Regions from separate parts of the Arthrobacter sp. JSM 101049 genome, predicted to be linked through region 1. Evidence: riboswitches for the same ligand, from Rfam matches in the RefSeq annotation. Region 1 holds a riboswitch; each other region holds the start of a gene.
What was found. A riboswitch is a leader RNA that binds a small molecule or an ion and turns the genes downstream of it on or off. The one in region 1 is predicted to bind S-adenosylmethionine.
Positions count from the first base shown of each region.

Region 1 (2,190 bases):
CCGACGATGCGGGACTTGTACATGGCGGGGTTGTGCGTGGCCACGGTGCGCGCATTGCGCCAGTGGCGGTCGAGGTTGCAGCGGGTGGAGGTCGAGGAGGCGCCGAGCCCGTCGAAGAGCTGGGTGGCGGCCTGGAGCACCAGGGGCTGGACGGCGGCCTGGGCGCGGTTGGCCGCCAGCTCGCAGACCGCGTACTGCTCGGCGTTGCTCAGGCCGGGCTGGCCGATGGCGGCCTCGAGCTCGGCGGTGGCGGCCAGGACGATGGCGTCCACGGCGAAGGTGGCCGCGGAGATCTCGCCGATCACCTGCAGCACCTGCGGTTCACGCCGGGACGGCTGCCCGGTGCCGGTGCTGAACGTCCGGGTGCGCGCCTGCGTCTGGAGGCGGGCATCGGCCAGCACGGCGCGGGCGATCCCGGCCTGGACCGCCAGCAGGACCAGTTGGAAGATGGCCGATTCCGGGTGGACGTCCAGGACCGCGGGGTCCAGCAGCGTGTCGACCGGGACGTGGGTGAAACGGGTGGATCCGGTGCCCGTGAGCTGCTGGCCGAACCCGTCCCAGTCGTCGTAGATCTGCACTCCCGAATGCCGGGTGGAGACCACGGCGACGTGGCGGCCGGGAACCTGCGGGGCGACGGCGGTGACGGCGACCCAGTCGGCGAAGATGGTCCCGGTGCAGTAGTACTTCTCCCCCGAGAGCAGCCACCCGGTCCCCGTGGGCTCGACGGCGGTGTTCAGCTTCCCCAGGTCGTTGCCGGCGCGTTCGGTGTAGGCATTGCCGACGATCTGGCCGGCCACGAAACGGGCAAACCAGCGGGCCTTGACCGCTTCGTCCTCGAGCAGCAGCACCGATTCGACGAAGCCGATGTGCGAGCGCAGCAGCTGGGCGATCTGCGAATCGGCCTCCGCCAGCTCGATCAGCAGCCGGAAGGAGTCCACCAGCGATGCGCCGAATCCCCCGGCTTCGCGGGGCACGCGCAGGGCCCCGAAGCGGACCTGGTTGAGCCAGCCGACCTGCTCGATCGGCAGGATCCGGTCCGCGTCCCGTTCCGCCGCGCCCTCGGCAATGCGGGCGAACACGGGGCGGAAGATCCCGGCCAGTTCGTCGTAGCGGTCATCGGCGGGAACGCCGGGGGTCAATTTGAGCAGGTGGCGCGGGGCCACGTCATCGATCGGCACAGCAGACATAGAAGATCACTCCATCGGTTCCGGCGTGAGCACCTTCCTCCCGTGAACGGGAAGGGGTTGCTGCGGCGTCATCGAGCCAGATCTCTCGGCCGCTCTGGATGGTTACTGCCTCCATTGGGCCACATCCCCACCCTTCCGCGCCAGTCATGACCTGGCACCCGCCCCCTGCGAAACCGTCGCACGGGCCATCCGCACCAGGGCGTGGCGTCGAACGATAGCGGTGTTTTCGGGGTTTTTCGCCGTAATTCTTCAGCCAGGCCACCCTCGCTGGGCGGCGCATGAAATATTTCGCAACGCGTCTTCCAAGTTGCCCCCGACGGCGATTGTGGTCTTCAGTGGGAGGGTAACCATCCCGAGCGGCCGAGAGACCTGGCTCAGCAACGCCGCAGCAACCACGCCGGAGGGCGGCAGGCACATCCCGCCGACGCCCCGCGAAGGTGCTTCCGCCAGGACCGATGGAGCTGATTTCATGAGCACTGCCCCGGCACCGACGACCCCTGGCATCGATCCGGCCGCCTGGGATCCCGACGTGGTCTTCGCCACCGAGTCCGACCGGCTGGACTTCTGGGCCGCTGCCGCCGCGCGGCTGGAGTGGGCCGACCCCTGGCACACCGTCCACTCCTCCACGGGCGTCGACGCCGCGGCCCGCCGCGGCCCGGAGCTGCGCTGGTTCGAGGGCGGGACGCTGAATGCCGCCGTGAACTGCGCGGACCGCCACGTCGCCGCAGGCCGCGGCGAGAAAGTGGCCCTGCACTTCGAGGGCGAACCCGGGGACCGCCGCACGGTCACCTACGCCGAGCTGACCGCCCTGGTCTCCCAGGCCGCCAACGCCCTGACCGCCCTGGGCATCGGCGCCGGCGACCGGGTGGTCATCTACCTGCCGGTGCTCGTCGAGACGATCGTCATCACCCTGGCCTGCGCCCGCATCGGCGCCGTGCACTCGCTGGTGTTCGGCGGGTTCTCCGCCGAGGCGCTGCGCTTCCGGGTCGAGGACACCGGCGCC
Region 1 is NZ_JBGFFC010000003.1:458,652-460,841, forward strand. Features, by position in the region: gene AB8M85_RS11580 (acyl-CoA dehydrogenase family protein) at 1-1,187, opposite strand, end outside; SAM riboswitch class I at 1,196-1,292, opposite strand; gene acs (acetate--CoA ligase) at 1,657-2,190, shown strand, end outside.

Region 2 (2,190 bases), on a different contig from region 1:
ACTGCCGGCCTCCCCAAGGACAGAGAACGACGGCGACCCAGGGGCCGCCGTCGTGCACTGACTGGAGTGGTGTCTTTGGTGGTGGTACCGGACCGGTGGCCGGATCAGAGGGTGATGGACCCCTTCGGAGTCTCGAAGGTCACCGACATGATGCCCGGGGTGCCGTTGGGCGCCTCCCACTCGACGGCGACATCGCCCAACGGCGACTCGGACGGGGTGCCCAGCCAATCCCGGACGCGTTCGACCGAGCCGGCGATCGTGATCCCGGAGATGCGGCTGTTCGGTTCCAGCGCCTTGGAGGGGTGCAGGTGCTCGGTTCCGTCGTCCCAGCGCAGCATGTACGGGACCTGGGGATCGGCGATCAGGCCCTTGATGCCGATCTGCTGCCAGGTCAGCTCCTGCCCGTCGGGGAACTTGCGGTTGCCCGGCACGGACGAGCGACCCAGCCGCTCCTCGAAGGGCACCAGGTCGTCCACGCAGACGCACCAGCCCATCCAGCCGCCTCCCATCTCGGAGCGGGCCCGGACGGCCTGCCCGAACGGCGCCTTGTCGGAGGCGGGGTGGTCCAGGACCTCCACGACCTCCAGGTACTGGGTGTTCAGCAAGGGGAAAATGACGTTCCTCGTGCCAAAGCGGGGGTGTACTCCGCCCTTGACGGACTCGATCCCCAAAGTCTCGGCTACTCGGGCAGCCGTGGCGGCCAGCCCATCTGGTCCGCATGCGTATGAAACGTGATCCAACCTCATCATGCGTTCATGATGGCACTTTGTGAGGTGCGTCTCGACTTAGGGCGCCCTAAGTCGTTCCGGATGCGTATTTCCCGGTAGCGACGCGCGCGAATGTTGCGGCCGGCGTCATATTGCCCACAGCCGGGTTGCGGGCAACCGCGCGATCGAGAACACTGGAGGCAGGTCATGAGCGCCAGCGTGAAACCCCGGTTTGCTGGCCGGCAACCCTCCACTCGCGGTGGGGTGCCCCGGGTGAAGACCTGGTCCGCCTCCACAAGGAGCACGGGCAAGCGCGGGTCACCTCCCGGCACTCCCCGCGGGGACGCCGCGGAACAGGGACCCCTGAGCAGTAGAAGGGGACAACACATGTCTTCAGCACCATGGTCTTTCGAAACCCGCCAGGTCCACGCCGGGCAGACCCCCGACTCGGCCACCGGGGCGCGGGCCCTGCCGATCTACCAGACGACCTCCTTCGTCTTCCCGAGCGCCGAAAGCGCCGCGGCACGCTTCGCCCTGCAGGAACTCGAACCGATCTACACGCGCATCGGCAACCCCACGCAGGAGGCGGTGGAGAACCGCATCGCCAACCTCGAAGGCGGAGTCGGCGCGCTGCTGCTGGCCTCCGGGCAGGCGGCCACCACCTTCTCGATCCTCAACGTCGCCGGCGCCGGGGACCACATTGTGGCCAGCCCCAGCCTCTACGGGGGGACGCAGAACCTGCTCAAGCACACGCTGGCGCGGCTGGGCATCGAGGTCACGTTCGTGGCCGACCCCGACAGGCTCGACGAGTGGCGGGCCGCCGTCCGGCCGAACACCAAGGCCTTCTTCGGCGAGGCGGTCTCCAATCCCCGCCAGGACGTCCTGGACATCGAAGGCGTCAGCTCCATCGCCCACGACGCCGGCGTCCCGCTGATCGTGGACAACACCCTGGCCACCCCCTACCTGATCCGTCCCATCGAGTGGGGCGCCGACATTGTGGTGCATTCGGCGACCAAGTACCTCGGCGGCCACGGCACGGCCGTGGCCGGGGTGATCGTGGACTCGGGCAACTTCGACTTCGCGCAGGATCCGGACAAGTTCCCGGGATTCAACACCCCGGACGAGTCCTACAACGGACTGGTCTTCGCCCGCGACCTCGGCGTCGGCGGCGCCTTGGGCGCGAACCTGGCCTTCATCCTCAAGGCCCGCGTGCAGCTGCTGCGGGACCTGGGATCCGCCGTCGCCCCCTTCAACGCCTTCCTCATCGCCCAGGGCCTGGAGACCCTCAGCCTGCGCATGGAGCGGCACGTGGAGAACGCGCAGAAGGTCGCCGAGTGGCTGGAGGCGCACGCCCAGGTCGACTCGGTGGCCTTCGCCGGGCTGGCCTCGAGCCCCTGGTACGACCGGGGTCGCAAGTACGGGCCGAAGGGCATTGGCGCCGTGTTGGCGTTCGAGATCGCCGGGGGAGAGCCCGCCGGTCGCG
Region 2 is NZ_JBGFFC010000001.1:62,559-64,748, reverse strand. Features, by position in the region: gene AB8M85_RS00320 (VOC family protein) at 105-749, opposite strand; SAM riboswitch class IV at 911-1,027, shown strand; gene AB8M85_RS00315 (bifunctional o-acetylhomoserine/o-acetylserine sulfhydrylase) at 1,095-2,190, shown strand, end outside.
Region 2: it holds a riboswitch for S-adenosylmethionine, as region 1 does, so the genes downstream of both, AB8M85_RS00315 (bifunctional o-acetylhomoserine/o-acetylserine sulfhydrylase) here and AB8M85_RS11580 (acyl-CoA dehydrogenase family protein) in region 1, are expected to answer to the same signal.

Region 3 (2,190 bases), on a different contig from region 1:
GGTTCCTATCGCTACGGCTACGCCAGCGGGCATGAAGGAGAAGCCGCTGCCATCGGGTTCTCCCCCCGCAAGGCCTCCCTGTCGCTCTACGGGCTCACCGCGGATCCCGGTTCCGCGGAACTGCTGGCCCGGCTCGGCAAGCACAAGGTCGGCTCGTCCTGCTTGTACGTCAACAAGCTCGGAGACGTCGACCTGCCGGTCCTGCGCGAGCTCATGGACCGGGGGTACCGCTACATGGTCTCGGGGTCCATCCGGCAGTGAACCGTCCTCCCCGGCACCTGCCGCCCGGTGGCATGATGGGGTGAGACCCGGCACCACGACGGCGGGCCGAGATCCCAGGAGGAGACATGTTCCAGGTCAATGGCGAGGTCATCCTCGTCATCGTCATCACGGCCGTGGTCCTGCTCGTCGTCTTCGGTGCCCTGTCCTGGGTCTTCACGACCCGACCGGCGCGGGCGAGCGAGGCGGAGCAGTACATTGCCCGGCTCAACGACGCCGCGGCGCGCCAGCAGCAACTCGATGCCCAGAAGGCCGAAAAGCTCAGGGCCGCAACGACCGCCCGGGCCGCGCAGGCGGCCAGGCGGTCCCCCGGACGCACCGGCCAGAGCTCGTCGACCGGGCATCCCGGAGCCACCCCGGGCCCGGGGGCGATGTCCAACCCCGACTACGAGAAGGTGCTGCAGCTCGTCCGCGACGGACATCCCGTGGCCGCCGTCAGGAAGATCCGGCACGATACGGGCATCGGCCTGCTCGAGGCCAAGCGGTACGTGGATTCGCTGCGCGGCAGGTGACCGGGCACCGGGCCTAGACGAAGGCCTCGGACTTCAGCGTCCGGAAGGCCGAGCCATGGAAGACCAGAGGTGCGTGGACCCCCTCGTGGGTGGCGTGGGCGTGGACCCGCAGCAAGACGACCTGGTGGTCCCCGGCCGGGATCTCCTGTTCGACGCTGCAGTCGAGCCACAGCGCGGCCTCGTGCAGGAACAGGGCACCGTCATCAGTGGAGTCCAACCGCAGCCCCGCGAAGCGGTCCCCGGACTTCGAGGCGATCTGCCGGCAGACGCCATCGTGCCCCTCGCCCAGGACCGAGACGCCGATCCGGCCGGCCTGCCGGACGACCGGCCAGGTGCGCGAGGTGTTCTGCACGGCAAACATCACCAGCGGCGGGTCCATGGAGACCCCGACGGTGAACGAGGAGGCGACGATGCCCTGGGGTTCCCCGTCGATGATGGTGCACAGCGCGGCGATCCCCGAGGGGTGCTGTGCGAAGGCCTGGCGAAGTGCTGCAGGTTCGAGATCGGTGGACAGTGTCATCTGTGCTACCTCCGGCGTAGGGCACATCACCGGGCCGCGGCCGCGATGGTTGTGCGGTACTTGCCGTCCGGGGGATCCGGGCGGCCGAATCATCACCTGGAGCACCCCACTACCGTGAGAGGGTTGCCGGCCAACGAGCCAGGGCTTGGATGTTGACGCTCTTGATTCACTAGCTACGCTAAGCGGGGCCGGAGCTGCCCGTCAAAGGCCCACGCAATATTTCGCAAGGTGTCGCACGCCGCACGAGCAGAGGGGCCCCGCGCCGTAGCGCGTGGCCCCTCTGGTGCACGGCCGGTGGTCGCCCACCGTTCCGTGGCGGCTACTTCTTCGCGGCGACGACCTGCAGGTCGACAGTTGCGGAGACGTCCTCGTGCAGACGCACCGTGGCCTGGTAGTTGCCGGTCGACTTGATGTGCTCGGGGATTTCCACCGTGCGCTTGTCGATCGAACCGAGGCCGGCGGCCTCGACTGCCTTGGCGATGTCGTCGGTCTTGACGGTGCCGAAGAGGCGTCCGCCCTGTCCGGCCTTGACCGTGATCTTGACCGGCTGGGAGGACAGGGAAGCGGCCAGTGCCTGTGCGTCCTCGAGGGATGCAACGGCGCGGGCGGTGCGGGCAGCCTTGATCGACTCGACCTGCTTCTCGCCACCCTTGGTCCAGGTCAGGGCGAAGCCGCGCGGCAGGAGGTAGTTACGGGCGTAACCGTCCTTCACCTCGATGACGTCGCCAGCGGTACCGAGACCGGTTACTTCGTGGGTCAGAATGAGCTTTGCCATGGTGTTATCCCTTCCTTAGCCGCGGCCAGCGCCGGAGTAAGGCAGCAGGGCAACTTCGCGCGCGTTCTTGATGGCCTGGGCGATCTTGCGCTGCTCCTGGACGG
Region 3 is NZ_JBGFFC010000006.1:6,308-8,497, forward strand. Features, by position in the region: gene AB8M85_RS14500 (DUF1801 domain-containing protein) at 1-261, shown strand, start outside; gene AB8M85_RS14505 (hypothetical protein) at 348-791, shown strand; gene AB8M85_RS14510 (flavin reductase family protein) at 805-1,311, opposite strand; SAM riboswitch class IV at 1,363-1,478, opposite strand; gene rplI (50S ribosomal protein L9) at 1,631-2,086, opposite strand; gene rpsR (30S ribosomal protein S18) at 2,102-2,190, opposite strand, start outside.
Region 3: it holds a riboswitch for S-adenosylmethionine, as region 1 does, so the genes downstream of both, AB8M85_RS14510 (flavin reductase family protein) here and AB8M85_RS11580 (acyl-CoA dehydrogenase family protein) in region 1, are expected to answer to the same signal.

Region 4 (2,190 bases), on a different contig from region 1:
ATCAACAACGTGAACCTGGTGCGCATGATGGAGGAAGCGCGCATCGCCGGCTTCGGCGTCCCCGGGGGGACGGGCAAGCCCGGCAACGAGCCGATGGTGGACCTCTTTTCCGCGGTGCCGGAGAACACGCAGGTCCTCGTCGTCGAGCACCGGGTGCGCTACGTCGCCCCGCTGGACTACCGCAACGTCCCCGCCGAGGTGGACCTCTGGCTGGCCAACGTCAAGGCCGCCAGCGTCGACGTCTGCTACGAATTCCACGACCCCGTCGACGGGGGCCTGCGCGTGCGCGCCGCCACGACGCTGGCGTTCTTCTCCGTGGGGGACCAGCGGCTGCTGCGCTTCCCGCCGGCCGAACGCGCCAAGCTCGAGGAGTTCATCGGCGAACCGGTGTTCCGGTAACCGCGGCGAACGCGGCCGCCAGGGCCCGGTCGTGTTCCAGCGGGCACGGATCCAGCGGCGCGGCGGGCAGTTCCACGTAGGCCCTCCCGGCGCTCACGCGCGGGTCGGCCGGCAGGCCCAGGACGCGGGAGCCCGGATGCCAGTGGCACGGGGCCGAGGCCAGCAGCGGCACCGGGGTGCCGCCGTCGTGCTGTGCCGTGCGGGGCGGCGCGGAGGACAGGGCGCCGGGCAGGACGCAGCCCAGACGCGCGCAGAGCCCGGCGACCGCATGGTGGTAGCCGATCCAGCGGGCCCCGGACGGGCAGGCCAGCACCAGCGCCTGGGCCGGCGGGTCGACGAACACCGTCACCGGGACCCATCCGGCCGCATCGGCGAGCAGGTGCGCGCCGGCCCCGGCCGGAGGGGCATGGCCGGGGGCGCCGGAACGGCAGGCGGAATCGATGCCGGTGGAGGGGAGGGGGCCCATGGGATGCCTTTCGGGTGCTCTTGCCCGGCACGTGCGCGCCGGGCCGCTTCGTCATCCGAACCACCCGTGATGCATGGGGTTGGTGTGCGGCCGGGTCGGAGCCCGTGCGTGGCCGCAGCTCGTGAAGCTGGACCCAGCCTAGCCGATGACGGGCACGGGTCATCTCTTCGCCCTCGGCGAAGCCGGTTTGCGTTGGCCGTCCGCGTGGGATTGGCTGGGGGAAAGACTGTAGCCGGGCTGTGCCCGGCGCCCGAAGGAGTGATCCGCGAATGACCGTCCCCGCAGCTGCCCGGCCGCCCCGACCGCTGGTGGTGCTGGAGGTGGTGTCCCGGCGCAAGATCGGCAAGCACATGGTCCGCCTGACCCTGGGCGGCGAGGGTTTCGCCGCCTTCCGGAACAAGGATGCCACCGACAAGTACGTCAAGCTGCTCTTCGCCGACCCGGCCCTGGGCCTGACCCCGCCCTACGACCTGGACGAGCTGCGCAGCGTGCTGCCGCCCGAGCGCATGCCAGTGCGCCGGACCTACACCGTGCGCAGCGTCAACGAGGCGAACCAGACCCTGCAGATCGACTTCGTCGTGCACGGCGAGGATGGCATCGCCGGGCCGTGGGCGAACCACGCCAAGCCCGGGGACCTGGTCTGCTTCTCCGGCCCCGGGGGGATGTACCGCCCGTCGAAAGACGCCGGCTGGCACCTGCTCGCCGGGGACGAATCCGCGCTGCCGGCCATTGCCGCGGCGCTGGAGGCGATGGACCGCTCCGCTGTCGGGGAGGTCTACGTCGAGGTCGCCGAGGAGAAGGACGAGATCAAGTTCAAGGCCCCCAAGGGCATGAACGTGCACTGGCTGCACCGCGGCGGCCCCTTCACCCCGGAGAGCACCAAGCTCGCCGCCGCCGTGATGGCCGGGCCATGGCACGACGGCGACGTGCAGGTCTTCGCCCACGGGGAGCGCGAGATGGTCAAGGCGCTGCGCCGGTACCTGGCTGACGAGAAGGGCGTGGACCGCAAGGCGCTCTCGCTCTCCGCCTACTGGGCGTTCGGCCGGGCCGAGGAGACGTTCCAGGCCGAGAAGCGCGAACCGATCGGGCAGATCTTCCCGGAGGAACCCACGGTGTCCACCGGCACCCGCTGACCGGGGCCCGCTGACCGGAGCCCGCTGGCCGAGGCCACTGGCCGGGCACGACGGCGGTCCTACCTGTCGTAGGCTTCCGCGGTCCACAGGTGGAACAGTGCGTGCGCCCGGTAGGGGCGCCACGCCTCGGCGCGGGCCTCGGCCTCCCGGGCGCCGATCCGGCCGAGGGCACGGCGCAGCACCAGGTCCCCG
Region 4 is NZ_JBGFFC010000002.1:755,825-758,014, reverse strand. Features, by position in the region: gene AB8M85_RS08760 (acyl-CoA thioesterase) at 1-399, shown strand, start outside; gene AB8M85_RS08755 (hypothetical protein) at 374-865, opposite strand; SAM riboswitch class IV at 877-992, opposite strand; gene AB8M85_RS08750 (siderophore-interacting protein) at 1,135-1,998, shown strand; gene AB8M85_RS08745 (DNA-3-methyladenine glycosylase) at 2,058-2,190, opposite strand, start outside.
Region 4: it holds a riboswitch for S-adenosylmethionine, as region 1 does, so the genes downstream of both, AB8M85_RS08755 (hypothetical protein) here and AB8M85_RS11580 (acyl-CoA dehydrogenase family protein) in region 1, are expected to answer to the same signal.